3 regions of the Specibacter sp. BI4 genome follow, and region 2 is predicted to be linked to each of the others. Evidence: predicted binding sites of a transcription regulator. Region 2 holds the regulator's gene; each other region holds the start of a gene.
What was found. Region 2 encodes HrcA, which represses chaperone genes, less so after heat shock. Its sites were predicted from a motif close to TTNGCACTCGNNNNNNNCGAGTGCNAA; they were not measured.
Positions count from the first base shown of each region.

Region 1: AC1L6K_RS05800 (FmdB family zinc ribbon protein) is a predicted target of HrcA. The motif match lies at 2,537-2,563, and genes of this name have one in related genera.
Region 3: groL (chaperonin GroEL) is a predicted target of HrcA. The motif match lies at 2,404-2,430, and genes of this name have one in related genera.

Region 1 is NZ_CM155265.1:1,234,426-1,240,343, reverse strand. It holds gene AC1L6K_RS05815 (GNAT family N-acetyltransferase) at 176-790, opposite strand; gene galU (UTP--glucose-1-phosphate uridylyltransferase GalU) at 795-1,697, opposite strand; gene AC1L6K_RS05805 (5-formyltetrahydrofolate cyclo-ligase) at 1,778-2,461, shown strand; gene AC1L6K_RS05800 (FmdB family zinc ribbon protein) at 2,617-2,967, shown strand; gene AC1L6K_RS05795 (SAF domain-containing protein) at 3,228-3,878, shown strand; gene AC1L6K_RS05790 (hypothetical protein) at 3,905-4,390, opposite strand; gene AC1L6K_RS05785 (AAA family ATPase) at 4,426-5,918, opposite strand, start outside.
Region 2 is NZ_CM155265.1:2,633,617-2,639,534, reverse strand. It holds gene AC1L6K_RS12115 (GerMN domain-containing protein) at 1-203, shown strand, start outside; gene AC1L6K_RS12110 (16S rRNA (uracil(1498)-N(3))-methyltransferase) at 362-1,138, opposite strand; gene dnaJ (molecular chaperone DnaJ) at 1,145-2,284, opposite strand; gene hrcA (heat-inducible transcriptional repressor HrcA) at 2,319-3,332, opposite strand; gene AC1L6K_RS12095 (DUF3097 domain-containing protein) at 3,582-4,430, shown strand; gene AC1L6K_RS12090 (DUF4870 domain-containing protein) at 4,488-4,880, shown strand; gene hemW (radical SAM family heme chaperone HemW) at 4,981-5,918, opposite strand, start outside.
Region 3 is NZ_CM155265.1:4,175,676-4,181,593, forward strand. It holds gene AC1L6K_RS18915 (RNase H family protein) at 1-474, opposite strand, end outside; gene groL (chaperonin GroEL) at 605-2,242, opposite strand; gene AC1L6K_RS18925 (TM2 domain-containing protein) at 2,839-3,348, shown strand; gene AC1L6K_RS18930 (LytR C-terminal domain-containing protein) at 3,586-4,173, opposite strand; gene AC1L6K_RS18935 (DUF3263 domain-containing protein) at 4,216-4,494, opposite strand; gene AC1L6K_RS18940 (uracil-DNA glycosylase) at 4,729-5,493, shown strand; gene AC1L6K_RS18945 (siderophore-interacting protein) at 5,571-5,918, shown strand, end outside.

The DNA.
Region 1 (5,918 bases), 1.4 Mb from region 2:
GTGTCCGGCCACATTTCAACCCTAAAGGGGAAACATGTCCCTACTGGCATTACTGGCGGTGTGTCGCCAGGTAAGGGAAGAAATCCGTGTCTTCTGATGCCCGACGTCGGGCCGGCCCACCCGCCGCCGGGGCCGGCTGCCCTGAGGCGGCTGACGTGTGGCGGGCTCGCTGGTGCTACCGCGCTGCCAGCCATCGGTTGAGGATTCCCCCGGGAACTTCCTCAGCGGTGAGCGCGAAACTGCGGTGGTCGGCCCACTGGCCGTTGATGTGCAGGTACCGCGGGCGCAGACCCTCGTCCCGGAATCCCAATTTCTGCACCACCCGGAGGCTGGCCGCGTTTTCCGGCCGGATGTTGATTTCCATCCGGTGCAGGCCCAGCTGCTGGAAACAGTGGTCGGTGGCCATGGCCACCGCCGTCGGGACAATGCCGCGCCCTGCACGCCCCTGGTCAACCCAATACCCCAGGGTTGCCGACATGGCGGAGCCCCACATGATTGATGACACCGTCAGCTGGCCCACAATGGCCGGCCTGGGCCGGTCGGGCATCCGCTCGGTGATGATGAACGGCAGGGCCGAGCCCTCGCGGGCCTGCCTGTTCAAGACCCGCACCATCCCCGAATAGGTGGGCAGCTCGCCCTGCCCGGCGGGGTTGCTGGCCTCCCACGGCTGCAGCCAGGCTGAATTGCGGTTGCGTACGCGCGTCCACTCGGCCTTGTCGCGAAGCTTGATGGGGCGCAGGACCAAATCACCACATTCCAAGGTCACCGGCCAGATAGCCTGCCCCCACACGCAACTAGCCCTTGAAGTCGGCTGTGAACCCGCTCAGCCAGTCGCGCAGGTCATCGCCGAGTTCTTCGTTTTCGCAGGCGAGGGTGACGACTGCCTTCAGGTAGCTGAGCTTGTCACCGGTGTCGTATCGACGGCCGGAGAACACGACGCCGTACACGCCGCCGCCCTCGCCCTCCATGGTGGCAAGGGTCTGCAGGGCGTCGGTCAGCTGGATCTCATTGCCACGTCCCGGAGGCGTGTTTTCGAGAACCTCGAATACGGCCGGGTGCAGCACGTAGCGGCCGATGACGGCCAGGTTGGAGGGTGCTTCCTCAACTGAGGGCTTCTCCACGAGATGGTTGACGCGGACATAGTTTTCGCCCTCGACAACGCTCATGTCGGCACAGCCATAAGAGGAAATCTTGTCTTGCGGAACCTCGATCAAGGCAATGACGGAGCCTCCGGTGCGTTGTTGCACCTCGATCATGGTGGTCAGCAGCTCATCGCGCTCGTCGATCAGGTCATCACCCAGGAGCACGGCAAACGGCTCGTCGCCCACATGGGTTTTGGCACGCAACACTGCGTGGCCCAGGCCCTTGGGGTCGCCCTGGCGGACGTAGTGGATTTCGCCCAGCTCGGTAGCGTGTTGGATCGCGTTGAGACGCTCGGTGTCGCCCTTTTCCTCCAGCAGCTGCTCCGTCACGGGAACACGGTCAAAGTGGTCTTCCAGGGCTCGCTTGTTGCGCCCTGTAATCATCAGCACGTCGGTCAGGCCGGCACTGACGGCTTCCTGAACCACGTACTGGATGGCAGGCTTGTCCACGACCGGCAGCATTTCCTTGGGCATTGCTTTGGTTGCGGGCAAGAAACGTGTTCCCAAGCCTGCAGCGGGAATTACGGCCTTGCGTACAGTTTTTGCAGAAGTCATGCCCTTAGGTTAGCTGAAACAGCCCGAAAACCACGGATAATGGCAGCAGCGATAGTTTTCACAGCCCCGACAGGACCAGCATGAGCACACTTGAGAAGGCAGCGTGGCGCGCCACGCTGCGTGCCCGCCGCACGGAAGCCCGCTCCGACACTTCGGCCGCCGCGTGGGCTGCACTTGGCGTGGACTTGTCCCGGACGGCACTGCGATGGCTGGGGACTCTCGGTTCCTTCGCCGATGCGGCCGGAGGCGCGGATGGCCGTGCGGGTGGCGATGCGGGTTCCGGCCACGCCGCCGGAACTGCCGTGTGCGCTTACATTTCCACGGGTGGCGAGCCGCCGACAGATGCGCTCCTGGAGGCCTTGGCGGCTGCCGGGCACACCGTCTATGTTCCCGTGTGTGAACCCGGCAAGCAGCTCAGCTGGACGCGCTGGCATGCGGGCGTGGAGCTGGTCCGAAGCAGCCTTGCCCCTGTCATGGAACCACCAGGGCCCCGGCTCCCCTTCAACCGGTTGGATTCCGTTCAGGCGATCTTCGTCCCGGCACTCGCCGCGGACGACTCAGGGGTGCGGCTGGGACAGGGCGGCGGCTACTATGACAGGTTTTTGGCGGGGGCCGCCTCGGTTCCCGTCGCCGCCGTCGTCCATGACCATGAAGTTCTGGCAGCGGGGCTGCTCCCCCACGACGCCTTGGATGTGCCTGTTGATTGCCTGATCACCCCGGCCGGACACATCCTGGTGGGATCCGGTGCCGACAGTCTTCAATGAAGCCCCGGCGTCTGCAACACTGAAGCGTCGGGAATGACCAGGCTCCGGCGGGCGTTTTAGCTGCAGATGGTAGAATCAGCACTTGGGACCATGGACTGCCAGCCACGCGACTGGTGATCACAGGGTCCCGACGCATGTATCCAGGAGGAAATTCAGTGCCCACGTACGCCTACGCCTGCAAAGATTGCGGCCACGCCTTTGACATCCAGCAGTCGTTCACCGACGATTCCCTGACTGTCTGCCCGGAATGCCGCGGAAACCTGCGCAAGAAGTTCAATTCGGTGGGTGTCGTGTTCAAGGGCTCGGGTTTCTACCGCACTGACTCACGCTCTGCCGCCAGCTCGATTCCGGCAGCTTCCGCCGCAGGCGCTTCCGACTCCGCAAGTGCGTCGGCCGGCAGCTCCGCTGCGGCCAAGTCCTCGGAGTCAAGCAGCGCGACTTCAAGCAATTCTGATTCAGGCAGCAAAGGGGCCAAGAGCCCGGCAACCGCCGGCGTGTCCAGCTAACAACGGACCGCCGCTGCAAGGTCCGTGCACGGGCCATCGCATTTCCCCAGTAATTCCCCCACAGGCCCAGCTGGCCCCGAGGCTGTCCACATTCAGTTGAGCACCCCTGTTGCGGGCCCGCCAGGCGGGCCTAGCGTTGGCTCATGAAGCCCGCACGCACTCCCCCAAGCCCGCCCGTTTATCCGGGGCCCGCCTGGAGCTCCCGTTCCTGGTCGGGACGTGCTGCGGCGCCGTCGCCCCTCCAAAGGATTCTTCGGCTCATGGCGCGCCGCCGGCGGCTGTTCGCGGCCCTCCTGCTCTGCGTTGCGGCGGCCGTTGCCGTCCAGCAGCTCACCCCGGCAAGCCCTGCCACCACCACCGTGCTGGTTGCGGCCCGTGATCTGCCGGCAGGCCACATTCTTGCCAAGGACGACGTGCTCGCCGCCACGGTGAGTCCCCGCATGGTGCCCGACGGCGCATTGCTCCCGGCCGCTGGCACGGCCGCGTCTGCGACTGGTACCGGCGTGCCCGGCAGCTGGGAGGGAGGGCAGGTGTCCGGTCCCGTCCGCCGCGGCGAAGTGCTCACGGATGCATCGCTGCTGGGAAACGGCCTGCTGATTGGGTCCCCTTCCGGCAGCCAGGCCGTGCCCCTGCGGCTGAGCGATCCGTCCACACTCGCCCTGCTGCACCAGGGCCAGCTGGTCACGGTTGTGTTGAGCAGCACCCAAGGCATGGACGGGCCCGTCAGCAATGAGGTGCTGGCAGAAAATGTGCCTGTATTGTGGACACCTTCCCTGGCCCGGTCGGGCGGAGGGCTGCTCCCGGCACAGGAAAACGAGGGAATTGTCGTCGTGGCGGCGTCAGCCAGCCAGTCCGTCCAGCTGGCAGGCGCCATCAACCGCGGAAAGGTATTCCTGATCCTGCTGAATTGATGCGCAGACGCCCGGCTGGCGGCCGGTTAGTTCCTGGCGGCTTTGACGGCCGCGAAGTAATTGTTTGGCGCAGGCAAATAGCACAAGCCGGCGGCGATGCCACCGAGTACGAGCTGTGCCGCGGTGGTCAGGCCCTGCGGCAGGGTGAATCCGACCAGCTGAGTCAAGGTCAGCACCACCAGCACGCCCACCGCAACCCTGGCCCAGGTCCGGCCCTTGTGCAGAAAGAAGGCAAACAGCAAATACGCGCACACGGTGGCAACACCGGCCAGGAGCACTGTGATCACACCCATGTTCCGCATGGATTCAAGGCTCGGCACGGATCCGCTCATGGTGTCGATCTGGGCTTGAATCGACACGAGGCGGTCAGGCGACACTGCGTAGGCCACTGCCATGATCGAGGCCACTACCTGCACTGCTGCGGCAACAACCAGCAACCACGCGGCCACAGCCACCGGTCGTGGAGCTGCCGGTTTGGGTGTCCCGGTGTTCTTGTCCTTGAACGCGCCCATGCCCGGTATTTTCGGTGGTGTGGCCACGCCCGTCCTCAGCCCCAATGCGGGGGCTTGTTCTCGCGCAGCCATGCGTCATGGCCGCGGTCGGAGGGCGCGTCGCCCCATGTGTGGTCGGCGTCGTTGGGAGCCACCTTGGGCAGCAAGGTCGACTCCGTTGCCGGTGCCGTCATTGACGACGTTGACGTCGGGGCATCGTCAGCTGCATTGCCGGCCGGCGTCTCTTGGGCCCCACTCACTGCTGTCACGCTCTCTTCACTGGTCCTTGATATTTCTGCATCCTTGGCGGGCCGCGAATCGTTTACGGCCACCTCGCCCGACGGCACGTTTGCAGCGTCCCCTGAGGCTGCGTTGTCCCCTGCGGCCCGTTCCGGGGCAGCGCCGGTGCGGTGCCGTGAGCGGGGCGAATCGATCACGGCTGTCATTGACGCGTCATCGGATGTGCCCAGCAGGGATGCCAGCTCAGCATCTCCGCTGGTCGCAGGCAGTCTCAGATACTTGCCAATCTGGTCGGCACAGCTGGACGGGTCCGTAAAGACTTCAATCGTCCACAGCGGAACATACCGCCAGCCCAACCGCTCAAGCATCTGCGGCCGCAACCGGCTTCGTTCGCGCACGCTCATGTTCTGGTATCGGGCCGTGCCATCCGATTCAACAGCCACCGGGTCGGGAATTTCATGGTCTTCCCGGCCAAGCAGCTGGACGGGATCCGGGGCAGCTGCCATGTCCAGGGCGCCGTCGTAATGGTGCCACACACGCGCACCACGGGCACGAAGCCTGTCAGCCAAATCTGCCACCAGGGGATCCTCACCGGTGTCGCGCTCACTGTCGAGGGCGCGTGTTGCCGGTGTGCCCAGCAAGGAGTTCCCGGCAAGTTCACGGTCAAGGAGTTCGAAGAAATCAACGGCACCAAAACTCAGCCTGCTTTCGTCCAAATCCTCGGGACGGAAGCACGTGACAATGTGAATGTGGGTCCGGGCCCGGGTCATGGCCAAGGCAAACTTGGCACGGCCGTCAGGCTCGGACAAGGGCCCGAAGCCGTGCAGCGCGCGACCATGCGGGGTGCGGCCAAAGCCCAGGGAGAAGATGACCCGATCCCTGACAAGTCCCGCCGCCCTGTCCACGGTGACCACACGGAACGACTCAGGACCCGAGGCAAAGAATTCAGCCAGCAGCGGATGGTTGGCCATTTGCAGGCGGATGGCCTGGGCCACCCTCACCGCGTGTCGCTCGCTGGCAGTGATGATGGCCAGCGATTCGCGGGGCCGCACCCTGGCGTGCTCGAAGACCAGGTCAACAATCCGGTTGACCTCAGCCACCACCGACTCAACACCACCGTCGCCGGCACCGGGCAGGCCCTTGCCGTCAGGGAGGTAGTCAACGGTGAGGGCGCGTTCAAGCCCTGTCACGGCCCTGCCGTCAGGCAGCCGTTCCAGCTGCGAGTCGTAGAATCCGCTGCTGAGCTGGCGCACCAGGTCCTCATCAACGGCTCGATAGGAAACAGTGAGGCGGTGCCGCGGAAGCACCC
Region 2 (5,918 bases):
ACGGCACCGTTGGGGAACAGTATTTGAGCGGGACCGTGGCCACTGGGCAGGTCCCTAATGAATTGAGCGAGTTCAGTTTCAGCCTGGTTCCGCCACCCGGCAGCTACGAGCTGTCCGTCTTCATCAGCGACCCGGCAGCCCCCGACAAAAAAGTCGGCGTGGACACGAAGAGGGTAACCATTGGCGGATCCGCCACCAAGTAGATTCGCCCGCCCTGCTCCCCACCACCCCCACCCCCACCCTCACCCCCATCAGATCTGACCCGCAGTTGTGGTCGTAAAACAGCCCAAAATCGGCGTTTTTACGACCACAACTGCGGGTCAGTTTTGCAGGGAGGTTGTTGGTGGGCGCGGGACGGTGACTACCAGCGGCCCAGTTCCTGGCTGAGCAGCACGACGGCGGCGGGGCCGGCGGTCGAGGAGCGCAGCACATGCCTGCCCAGGAGCGCGGTCCGGGCACCTGCAGCGACAAAGGCTTCGACTTCTGCCGCGCTCATGCCGCCTTCGGGGCCGACAATCATCAGCACGCCCGCCGGGCCTGCCGACTGCTGCCGGCCGCTGTTCCCGAACCACTCCCGGGCAATCGTCGCCACCGAATCCACGGCGTCTTCGTGCAAAATCAAGGCCAGGCCGGCGTCCGCAATGAGTTCGCAGACGGCTGCGGTGCCAGCCAGGGATCCCACCCTGGGCACCGAGGCCCGCCTGGCTTGTTTCGCGGCGGCGGCCACGACCTGGCGCCACTTCTCCGGCCCCTTGACTGCCTTGTCCATCTTCCAACGCACAATTGAGCGTTCCGCCTGCCACGGCACCACGGTGTCGATGCCCAATTCGGTGGCCATTTCAATGGCCAGTTCGTCCCGGTCCCCCTTGGCCAGGGCCTGGACCAAGGTGAGCTCAAGGGCGGGGGCGGGCTCGGGCTGCACAGCCTCAACGAGGACCGTCAGGGTGCCCTTGCCGGCGTTGGTGACGGTGCAGACCAAACGCAGCCCTGCGCCGTCGCACACGTCAACAGGTTCGCCGGCAGTGAGCCGCTTGACGGTGGTGGCGTGGCGGCCCTCAGCCCCGTCCAGGGTGAAGTGCGCCCCGGGCACGAGTCCGGCCAGCAGCTCCGGGGCGGCGTGGAAGACAGGGTTGCTCATGGCCGCTTAGAGGCTGCCGAACTTGTCACGCAGCTTGGCGAACATGCCGCCGCTGGTGACGAGCTTGCCTTCACTGTACGTCTCGCCGCGCAGGGCCGCCAGCTGCTTCAGCAGCTCTTCCTGGGCGGCGTCGGGCTTGGTGGGCGTTTCTACGTGGACGTGGACCTTCAAGTCCCCTCGTCCGAAGCCGCGCAGGTGGGTGACCCCGAGGCCGCGCAGATTGATGACTTCCCCGGCTTGGGCGCCCGGCTTGATGCTGATCGGCTGCTCGCCGTCGAACGTCTCAAAAGTGAGCTCGGTGCCCAGTGCCGCAGCCGTCATGGGGACACTGAGTGTTGCGTGCAGGTCATCGCCCTCACGCATGAAGGCGGGGTCATTGTTGACCTTCATCTCCACGTACAGGTCACCGGCGGGCCCACCGGCGGGGCCGGCCTCGCCCTGGGCGCCCAGCTGGATCCGGGTCCCCGTGCTGACGCCGGCAGGGACCTTGATGGTGAACGCGCGGCGGTCGCGGATGCGCCCTTCCCCCATGCACTCGTTGCAGGGGTCAAGGATCATGGTGCCAAAGCCCTGGCAGGAGTTGCAGGTTGCCAGCGTCATGACATTTCCCAGGATGGAGCGCATGGGGCGCTGGATCTGGCCGCTTCCGTGGCAAACGTCGCAGGTGGTGGGCGCCGTGCCCTTGCGGCAGCAGCTGCCGTCGCAGGTGGGGCACGTGATGGCGGTGTCGATTTCAAGCTTTTTGTTCACGCCAAAGACTGCCTCACGCAGTTCCACACGGACGGTGATGAGGGCGTCCTGGCCGCGCCGCGTGCGCGACGCCGGACCTCGTCCGCCGCCACCGCCCCCGCCGCCGCCAAAGAACGTCTCGAAGATGTCCTGGAACGCAAAGCCCTCGCCGCCACCGCCAAAGTTGCCGGCGCCGTTGTCGTTGCCGTTTTCATTGCCAGTGGTGTCGTAGACGCGCCGCTTTTGCGGGTCGGAGAGAACCTCGTAGGCATGGGTGACAGCCTTGAAGCGGTCCTGTGAATCCGGGGCGTCGTTGACGTCCGGATGAAGCTTGCGGGCAAGCTTGCGGTAGGCCTTCTTGATTTCCTCGGCTGTCGCGTCGCGGGCGACACCCAATGCATCGTAGTGATTACTCAAAATGTTGCTCTCTTTACGTGGAAACGGTGGCCGCTTAACCGGCCAGAATTCTAGATAGATATTGTGCCACTGCGCGTACGCTGGACATGGTGTTGGGGTAGTCCATCCGTGTCGGCCCGACTACACCGAGTTTGGCGGTTTCACCGGGGCCGTAGCTGCTCGCCACAACGGATGCCTCGGCAAGGGAATCGTGGGGGTTTTCGCGGCCTATGACCACTGCCATCCCCAAGGAATCCTGTGCCATTGCCTCAAGCAGCCGCAGCAGCACAACCTGTTCCTCAAGCGCGTCAAGGACAGGGCCGATACTGAGCGGAAAATCATTGTTGGACCGGGCCAGGTTGGCCGTGCCGGCCATCACGATCCTGTCTTCGCGGGCACTGCGGGCCAACATCGCCAGCCCCTGGGCGAGCCGCCCCGCCGGGCCCTGGTCGGCGTGCGGCACGCCCGGCGGAATCCTGGCGGCGGCGGCAGCCAGACCCGCGACGGCCACCCCGTGCAGCCCGGCCAGGAATACCCGGCGAAGCCCCGCCAGCGCGGCATCGTCGAGGGAAACCCCGACGTCGATCACGTTTTGCTCCACCTTGCCGGAGGCCAGAATCAACACAACCAGCACCTGGTGCCCGGTCAGGGACACAAACTCAATGTGGCGCACAGTGGCGGCCGTGGATCTGGGGTACTGCACGACGGCGACCTGGTTGGTCAGCTGCGCCAGTGCCCGCACGGTGCGTTCCAGCACGTCGTCAAGGTCGGTGGAGCCCTCGAGCAGGACCGAGATCGCGCGGCGTTCGGCGGCCGAGAGCGGCTTCACCGAGGACAGCTGGTCGACGAAGAGCCGGTAACCCTTGTCTGTGGGGATGCGGCCCGAGCTGGTGTGCGGGGCTGTGATCAACCCCTCTTCCTCAAGGGCGGCCATGTCGTTGCGGATGGTGGCACTGGAAACGCCAAGGTGGTGCCTGTCAACCAAAGCCTTGGAACCGACGGGCTCGCGCGTATGCACATAGTCTTCAACAATGGCCCGCAGAACCTCCAACTTGCGTGGTTCACTCATGCCCGGCACCTCCTGTTCTCTGGCACTGATCCTGTAATTGCTGCAGCTGTTGCTGCAATGGGGCAGACAAAGCCCGCATTGGCACTCTACCCAACCAACTGCTAAGTCTAATACCTTTTCACCGACCCACCCATGGCCGCAAACGCCAACAATGCACCCGCGGGCGCACTGGCACCGGCTAGCATGGGTTTTCACCCCGCAGCGTTCGCCATGAGCGTTGCCTCGAACGCCAAGAGTCAGGTTTTTTACGTGCACTACAACCAATGGGGACCCCAAGATCTCAGTGCACCGCCCCCGCGCACCCTGCGCAAGGTTGACGCCCGCCCCGGGCTGGTTGTGGAGGACGTCCAGTCCGGGTGGGTGGGGGCGGTGGTCCGTTTGGAGAAGTCCGGCGGCATGCACATTGTAGAACTTGCCGACAGGCGCGAGAAAATCCGGGCTTTCCCCCTCGGCTTTGGCTTCCTGCTGGAAGGCGAGCCCGTCGAGCTTGTGGCACCCGTGCACAGCGCCCCCAAGGAAAAGCTGCGCACCGCATCCGGATCCGTCAAGGTGGCCGACACCCGGGCCAGGGTGGCCAAGGCCAGCCGCATTTGGGTTGAGGGGAAGCACGACGCCGAACTGGTCGAGAAGGTCTGGGGAGACGACCTGCGGGTGGAAGGGATAGTGGTTGAGCCCTTGCGCGGCATTGACGACCTGGCCGCCGCGGTGGCCGACTTCTCCCCCGGGCCCAACCGCCGACTGGGCATTTTGGTTGACCATCTGGTGCCCGGCTCGAAGGAAACACGGATTGTGGCCAATCTCATGAAAGCCCCGGGCATGCACAAGAATGTCCTGGTGGTGGGACACCCCTACGTTGACGTGTGGCAGGCCATCAAGCCTGCCACGTTGGGCATCCCTGCATGGCCTGTTATCCCGCGATCCATGGAGTGGAAGCTCGGCATCCTCAAGGCCTTCGGCTGGCCCCACACGACGGCCGAAGACGTTGGGATTGGCTGGCAGCGGTTGCTGTCCAGGGTCAATTCCTATGCGGATCTGGAACCGTCACTGCTGGGGCGTGTCGAAGAGGTCATCGATTTCCTCACGGCACCGGTATCCTAGTGCAGAGGCCGGTTTTCTTCCGGACCCGCAGTTTCGCTTGTTGAAAGGCCCGTCATTGTGAGTCAACCGGTAAACCAAAAATCTGGTGCCCCCCAGCTGCCGCTCACCCCGTCAGAAGAGAGGCAGTGGGCCTTTATCGCCCATTGCGGCGGCATCCTTGGCTGTGTTCCGTCCCTGCTGATCAATAAGGTGCTTGGCCCCCGGGGCAGGTTTACTGCCCAGGAATCACTTGAAGCGCTGAACTTCACGCTGCCGCCGACAATTGCCGCCGTGCTCCTGAACGTTTTAGCCCTGGTATTTTCGTTCTTCAGCCCGTCAATGGCGACAACCTGCTCAATGCTGGCACTGCTGATATGGGCCGTGCTGACAGTTTTCTCGGTCATCGCCGCGGTGCAGGTCAACAAGGGCCAACCGTACCGTTACGCCTGGAACCTGCGCCTGCTCAAGTAACTCAGGCACAAATAACTCAGGCACAATCTGACCCGCAGTTCTGGTTGTCAATCGGCATGATTTCGCCGGTTTCACAACCACAACCGCGGGTCAGTTTTTGTTAATCCAGGAGGGCGCGGGTTACTGCGTCGCCCAGGAGCCGGCCCTTCAGCGTGAGGACGAGTGTCCCGGCGAAGGCCTTGAGCGGGTCAACGAGTTCCTGGGCGATGAGCCCGGCAACAGCCTTTCGGCCGCCCGGTGACAGCGTGTTCGTGGCCAGTCCCTCTGAGAGCCTCGACATCAACATGATGCGTTCCATTTCGCGTGTGTCGGCGTCCAGGGTTTCCCGTCCGGCTGCCGGCGATTCGCCCTTGTCCAGCCGGTTCGCGTAGGCGGTGGGGTGCTTGACGTTCCACCAGCGCACACCGCCCATGTGCGAGTGCGCACCGGGGCCGAGCCCCCACCAGTCGTCTCCGCGCCAATAAGCCAGATTGTGCTGGCAGGCATCCTCGGGGGTGCGCGACCAGTTGCTGACCTCATACCAGGACAGGCCCGCCTCCTGGAAGAGGGCGTCGGCAAGCTCGTACTTGACAGCGTGATCGTCGTCGTCGATGTTGGGCACCTGGCCGCGGCGAATCTGGGCCGCCAGCTTGGTGCCGTCTTCCACGATGAGCGAGTATGCGGAGATGTGGTCGGGCTGGTAGCTCAGGGCCGCCCGCACCGACGTTTCCCAGTCCGCGATTGACTCCCCCGGCGTGCCGTAGATCAGGTCCACACTCACCCGCAGCCCAATCTCACGCGCCCAGGCAACGGCCTGCGGCACCTTCTCGGGGTTGTGGGTGCGGTCCAGCACCTTAAGGACGTGCGGCACAGCGGACTGCATGCCAAACGACACGCGGGTGAATCCGCCGTCGAACAATTCCTGCAGGGATTCCCTCGTGACCGAGTCGGGGTTGGCTTCCGTGGTGACCTCGGCGCCGTCCTCAAGTCCCCATTGGTCGACGGCGGCACCCAGGATGCGGGTGAGGTCGCCGGCAGGCAAAAGGGTTGGGGTGCCGC
Region 3 (5,918 bases), 1.5 Mb from region 2:
CTGACCGGCGCCGGGGAAACCCGGCCCCGGGTTCGGGGCTCGTTTTGCCTGGTAGGCCGTTGCGGCGTCACGGGCTCGGACATCGGCGGCTTCGTTCAGGTCGTGGCCCGCGTGCCCCTTGACCCATTCAAAGGTGTATTTCCGTCCGGCAATGGCTGCATCAATTTCCTTGAGCAACTCGATGTTGAGCACGGGCTTCCCATCGGATTTGCGCCAGCCCTTGCGTTTCCATCCGGGCATCCACTTGGTGACGCTGTTGATGACGTATTGGCTGTCGCACAGGATGTGCAGCGGTTCCTGCGGGAGGTGGGCTGTGGACTTGAACAAGTCCAGGACTGCCATGAGCTCACCCATGTTGTTGGTTCCGTGTGGCCAGCCGCCAGCACCCCAGCAGTTGTCATCGACGTACCAAGCCCAGCCCGCAGGACCGGGATTTCCCAAAGCCGAACCATCGGCAGCAGCAACAATTGTCATGACCCCATACTTTCAGACTCCACTGACATTTAAGTGCAAAGGGTCGCTGCAGCCGCAGTTTCGGGCACACAAAAGGCGCCACCACCCTCGGGGCGATGGCGCCTTTTGTTAGTCGAACGGGTGTTGGGGACTAGAAGCCGCCCATGCCACCCATGCCGCCCATGTCGTCTCCGCCGCCGCCAGCCGGAGCAGCCTTCTCAGGCTTGTCTGCGACAACAGCTTCGGTGGTGAGGAACAGACCGGCAATGGATGCCGCGTTCTGCAGGGCAGAGCGGGTGACCTTTACCGGGTCATTGACGCCAGCAGCCAGCAGGTCTTCGTAAACGCCGGTTGCAGCGTTCAGACCGTGGCCGATGGGCAAGCCGCGGACCTTGTCCACAACTACGCCGGGCTCCATGCCTGCGTTGAAGGCAATCTGCTTCAACGGAGCATCGATGGCAACGCGGACGATGTTCGCGCCAGTTGCTTCGTCGCCGGTCAGGTTCAAGCCTTCGAACGCCGTAACGCCTGCCTGGATCAAGGCAACGCCACCGCCGGGGACGATGCCCTCTTCGACAGCAGCCTTTGCGTTGCGCACTGCATCTTCGATGCGGTGCTTGCGCTCCTTGAGCTCAACTTCGGTTGCGGCACCGGCCTTGATGACTGCAACGCCGCCGGCCAGCTTGGCCAGTCGTTCCTGCAGCTTCTCGCGGTCGTAGTCGGAATCGGAGTTTTCGATCTCGGCACGGATCTGTGCAACACGGCCGGCAATGGCTTCGGCATCGCCGGCTCCATCGACGATCGTGGTCTCGTCCTTGGTCACAACAACCTTGCGGGCCTTGCCCAACAGGTCGAGTGTGGTGTTTTCGAGCTTCAGGCCGACTTCTTCAGCGATGACCTGGCCACCGGTGAGGATGGCGATGTCAGCGAGCTGAGCCTTGCGGCGGTCGCCGAAGCCCGGAGCCTTGACTGCAACGGACTTGAACAGGCCGCGGATCTTGTTCACGATCAACGTGGCAAGAGCTTCGCCCTCAATGTCTTCGGCGATGATCAGCAGCGGCTTGTTGGACGCCATGACCTTTTCCAGAACGGCGACCAGGTCCTTGACGCTGGAGACCTTGGAGTTCACGATCAGGATGTACGGGTCTTCAAGAACCGTTTCCTGTCGCTCAGTGTCGGTCACGAAGTACGCGGAGATGTAACCCTTGTCGAAGCGCATGCCCTCGGTGAGCTCGAGTTCCAGGCCGAAGGTGTTGGACTCCTCGACGGTGATAACACCTTCCTTGCCAACCTTGTCCAGTGCTTCGGCAATAAGTGCACCGATCTCGGGGTCCCCGGCGGAGATGGACGCGGTTGCGGCGATCTCTTCCTTGGTCTCGATTTCCTTGGCGGAAGCGAGCAGCTGCTCGATGACGGCTGCAACAGCCTTCTCGATGCCGCGCTTAAGTGACAGCGGGTCGGCGCCGGCGGCTACGTTGCGCAGGCCTTCCTTGACGAGTGCCTGTGCCAGCACGGTGGCCGTGGTGGTGCCGTCGCCGGCAATGTCGTCAGTCTTCTTGGCGACTTCCTTGACCAGCTCGGCGCCGATCTTCTCGTAAGGATCGTCAAGTTCGATTTCCTTGGCGATGGAAACACCATCGTTGGTGATTGTGGGTGCTCCCCACTTTTTTTCGAGAACAACGTTGCGACCGCGCGGGCCCAAGGTGACCTTGACAGCGTCGGCGAGGATGTTCAACCCACGCTCAAGGCCGCGGCGTGCCTCTTCATCAAATGCAATGAGTTTGGCCATGGAGGCTTCAGTCCTTTCGGGACAGTCATTTCGGATAGAGAGATCCTCATTGCGGCGCCCGCGACGGACGGATTCCCAGCCAATGATCTATTTACACCGGCTGCGAACCCTCGCCCAATGAGGAAAGTTCAATCCTCCGACGGCGGTTGAACAGCTAATAATTAGCAGTCACCACCTCAGAGTGCTAACTCAATAATTAGCACCCGGCACCACAGAGTGCAAGTGGGAAGCCGAGTATCGGCTTGTGGCGAACGCCAGCAGAAGCACACCGGGCAGGCAAAGCCGCACGGTTGCCGGCAAGAACCACCCCCGGGCTGCGTCAACGGAGGCCGCGAACGCGTCATGCCGACCATCTGGGAACGAGCCAGTTTGTATAGGTACGAATCGGCACTGTTTGGCATCGAGACAGTTTGAGCTCCACTTAGCTTGGATTCGATGCCGACAGTCACAGTCGCGACTCACTGGCGGGCTGCTCTTTCGGAGAGCCCCATGAACAGATAGCGTGGTGCCTGTAAGTATTCCGATGCACGCATAAGCAATTTACACCCTGCCTCCCGGCAGCGGCGTGTGCCACAGCACTAGCACCAGGAGACACCATGAGTGAAAATATCAACCCCGAAAAGACTCCGCCGGCCGAGCCCGAGGTTCCTGCCGGCTACGACCAGCCCGCCAGCTATGCCGCCGGCAGCCAGGCACCGCCCAGCTACGAGGCGCCCGCGTCGTTCGAGCCCCCAGCCGCCCCGAGCTACCAGGAGCCGGCGGAACCGCAGGCTCCGAGCTACCCGCAGCCAGGCGCCCAGCAGGGCTATCCGCAGCAGAACATGCAGCAGGGGTACCAGCAGCCGGGGTATGGTGTCGCTCCGGGTGGAGAGCAGAAGTCCAAGGTGGTTGCCGGTATCCTCGGCATTCTGCTTGGCGGCTTGGGCATCCACAACTTTTACCTGGGCAAGAACAAGAACGCCTTGATCCAGCTGCTGGTTTCAGTACTCAGCATCGGCTTCCTCTACCCGGTCATGGCAATCTGGGGCTTGGTCGAGGGCATCTTGATCCTCATCGGCCAGGACGGCTACCGCACAGACGCCAAGGGCATCCCGCTCAAAGACTAATTCCCGGAGCGCGGCGGACCTGTCTGCCGTTGCCGAAGGTATGTAGTACGACGGAGATGGGCACCCTTCAGCAGAGAGGTGCCCATCTCCGTCGTATGTTAAGCGCTGTGCTTGAAGGGTAGTTTTTGAAGTGCAGGCAGCCAGGCCCGCGGCCGGGACCGCCGCACCCCGCATGAGCCGGCACAACAACGGCCCCCACATCATTGACGTGGGGGCCGTTGACATGCGTGGTGAGAGTTAGGCGCCGGGCCCCAACACCACCGAGAGCGGCACTCCCAGCTCTGCGGTGTCGACCACTGTCGGAATGTTCAACAATACACCAAGTGCTTCCGCGTTGGCCTTCTGCTCCACGCCGTTGTAGAAGATTACTGACGTTGTCTGGGGCTGCCCCGCCCAGTTGGCCGACTGCGAAACCGCCCAGCCGTCGGCCGTGACGAGCCCGGAGTACCGTGCGGCCAGCCCGGAGATGCCGGTGGCATTGAAAATTGCCACCGGAGCACTCTTGTCGACCACGGAGTCGGGCGTGGACTCAGCAGTGGGCGACGGTGCTTCCTCAGGAGCTGGTGTGGGCGCTTTCGTGGGAATAGCCGCCGGGGTTGCTGCGGGAGCCGAGGACGAGTTCACCGCAACCGGGGGCGGCGTGGTGTTGTTGAGCACCTTGGGCACGATGAGAAACGCAAAAAAGCCAACGCACAGCACCGCAATTCCAAAAATCATCAACGGCATCAACGAGCGCCTTTGCGGCCCCATCGAGGTCCGGTGGACGCCGTGGCGTGCCGAACTCTCCTCAACGGCGTCGAATTCATCCCGCGGGTATTTACTCATTGTGCAGTGTTGTCCTTGTGGGTACGTTGGGTGAGGGGCGCGTCAGTTGCCCAGCCGGCGTGCGGATCGGGCCTGTTGACGTGACGTACGTAGTCTACGCAACCGTTTGACCAGCATGGGGTCATAGGCCAATGCCGCATCCGTGTCGATCAGGGCGTTCAAGACCTGGTAATAATGGGTCGCTGAAAGGTCGAACATGTCGCGGATGGCCTGTTCCTTGGCGCCGGCGTATTTCCACCATTGCCGTTCCAGGTCAAGCATTTGGCCGTCGCGTTCGCTGATCCCGTCCCGGGATGCCGCCGCTGGGGCCGGGTCCGCCAGGGCATTATCCGCCGGGTCCTGCCCGTGCTGGACTGCATCGGCCACAACAGCCCTCCCTTGAAATTCTCGCGTTCCGGCCCATGGTCAATGGCCCGCTCTGTCCATAATAAGGGCGAATCACAGCTATGTCATTTGGGCTGCTGTGGACGAGCCGCCCGCGGGCTCCCGATGTGCAGGAATGAACGGCGCCGCGATGGACCGCGCGCCCGCCGCCGATGGTCCACAATGGAGACCATGGACAGCACCCCCGGACTCTTTGACCTCCCAGCCCCCGCCCCGTGGGACTCCCGGCAGTTGGAGGCCCTGGCCACCTTGCGCACCGCTCCCCTGACCATGATGGCCACCGATTGGGCAGCAGCACTGGCCCCCTTGGATGCCACCTTGCGCAACTTGGGTGCCATGCTGGCCAAGGAGTACGACGCCGGAACCCGCTTCCTGCCCCAACCCACCCAGGTGCTGCGTGCGCTGGGCACGCCCCTGGCGGAGGTCAAGGTCTTGATCGTCGGCCAGGACCCGTACCCGACACCGGGGCACTCGGTGGGCCTCGCATTCTCGGTGGACAGGACAACGCGTCCGCTCCCCCGCAGCCTGAACAACATTTACAAGGAACTCGAAGCCGACCTGGGCATAACCCCCGCCGCCCACGGCGACCTCACCGCCTGGGCCGGACAGGGTGTCCTGCTGCTCAACAGGGTTCTCACGGTGGCGCCCGGAGCGGCAGGTTCGCACCGCCGTCGTGGGTGGGAAGAAGTCACCGAGGCTGTCATTGCGGCGCTTGCGGCCAGAAACAAGCCGCTGGTCAGTGTGTTGTGGGGCAGGGATGCCCAGCGCCTGGCTCCCCTGCTGGCAGGCACAGCGGTGGTCGAGTCGGTCCACCCCAGCCCGTTGTCGGCGTCGCGGGGCTTCTTTGGTTCCAAGCCCTTCAGCCGCGTCAACAATCTGCTGGTAGCGCAAGGCGCCGTTCCGATCGACTGGGCCATTCCCCATGGCCTAGACTAGTTAGGACAACCTAACTTCACGAGGCGCGAGCGACGCGCCAACCAGGCCGGGCCCGTGTCCGGCAAGAGGAGCCCCCTGTGACAACAGCCGACACCGCCCCTGCCGCAGCACCGGCCCGCGCGCCCCGTCCCCGCGCTCAAATCGCCCTTCGGGTGGTCCGCACCGAACAGCTCAGCCCGCACATGGTGCGTGTCATTGCCGGCGGCCCCGAGCTGGCGAAATTTGAGGCCAAGGACGCCACCGACATGTATGTGAAGATTCATTTCCTGCAGCCCGGCGTGGACTATCCCCAGCCGGTGGATGTGTTCGCGCTCCGGGACACCATGCCGCCCGAGCACTGGCCAGTGACCCGCACCTACACCGTCCGCTGGGTGGACGCAGCCGCACAGGAAATCGCGATCGACTTTGTGGTGCATGGGCAAGAG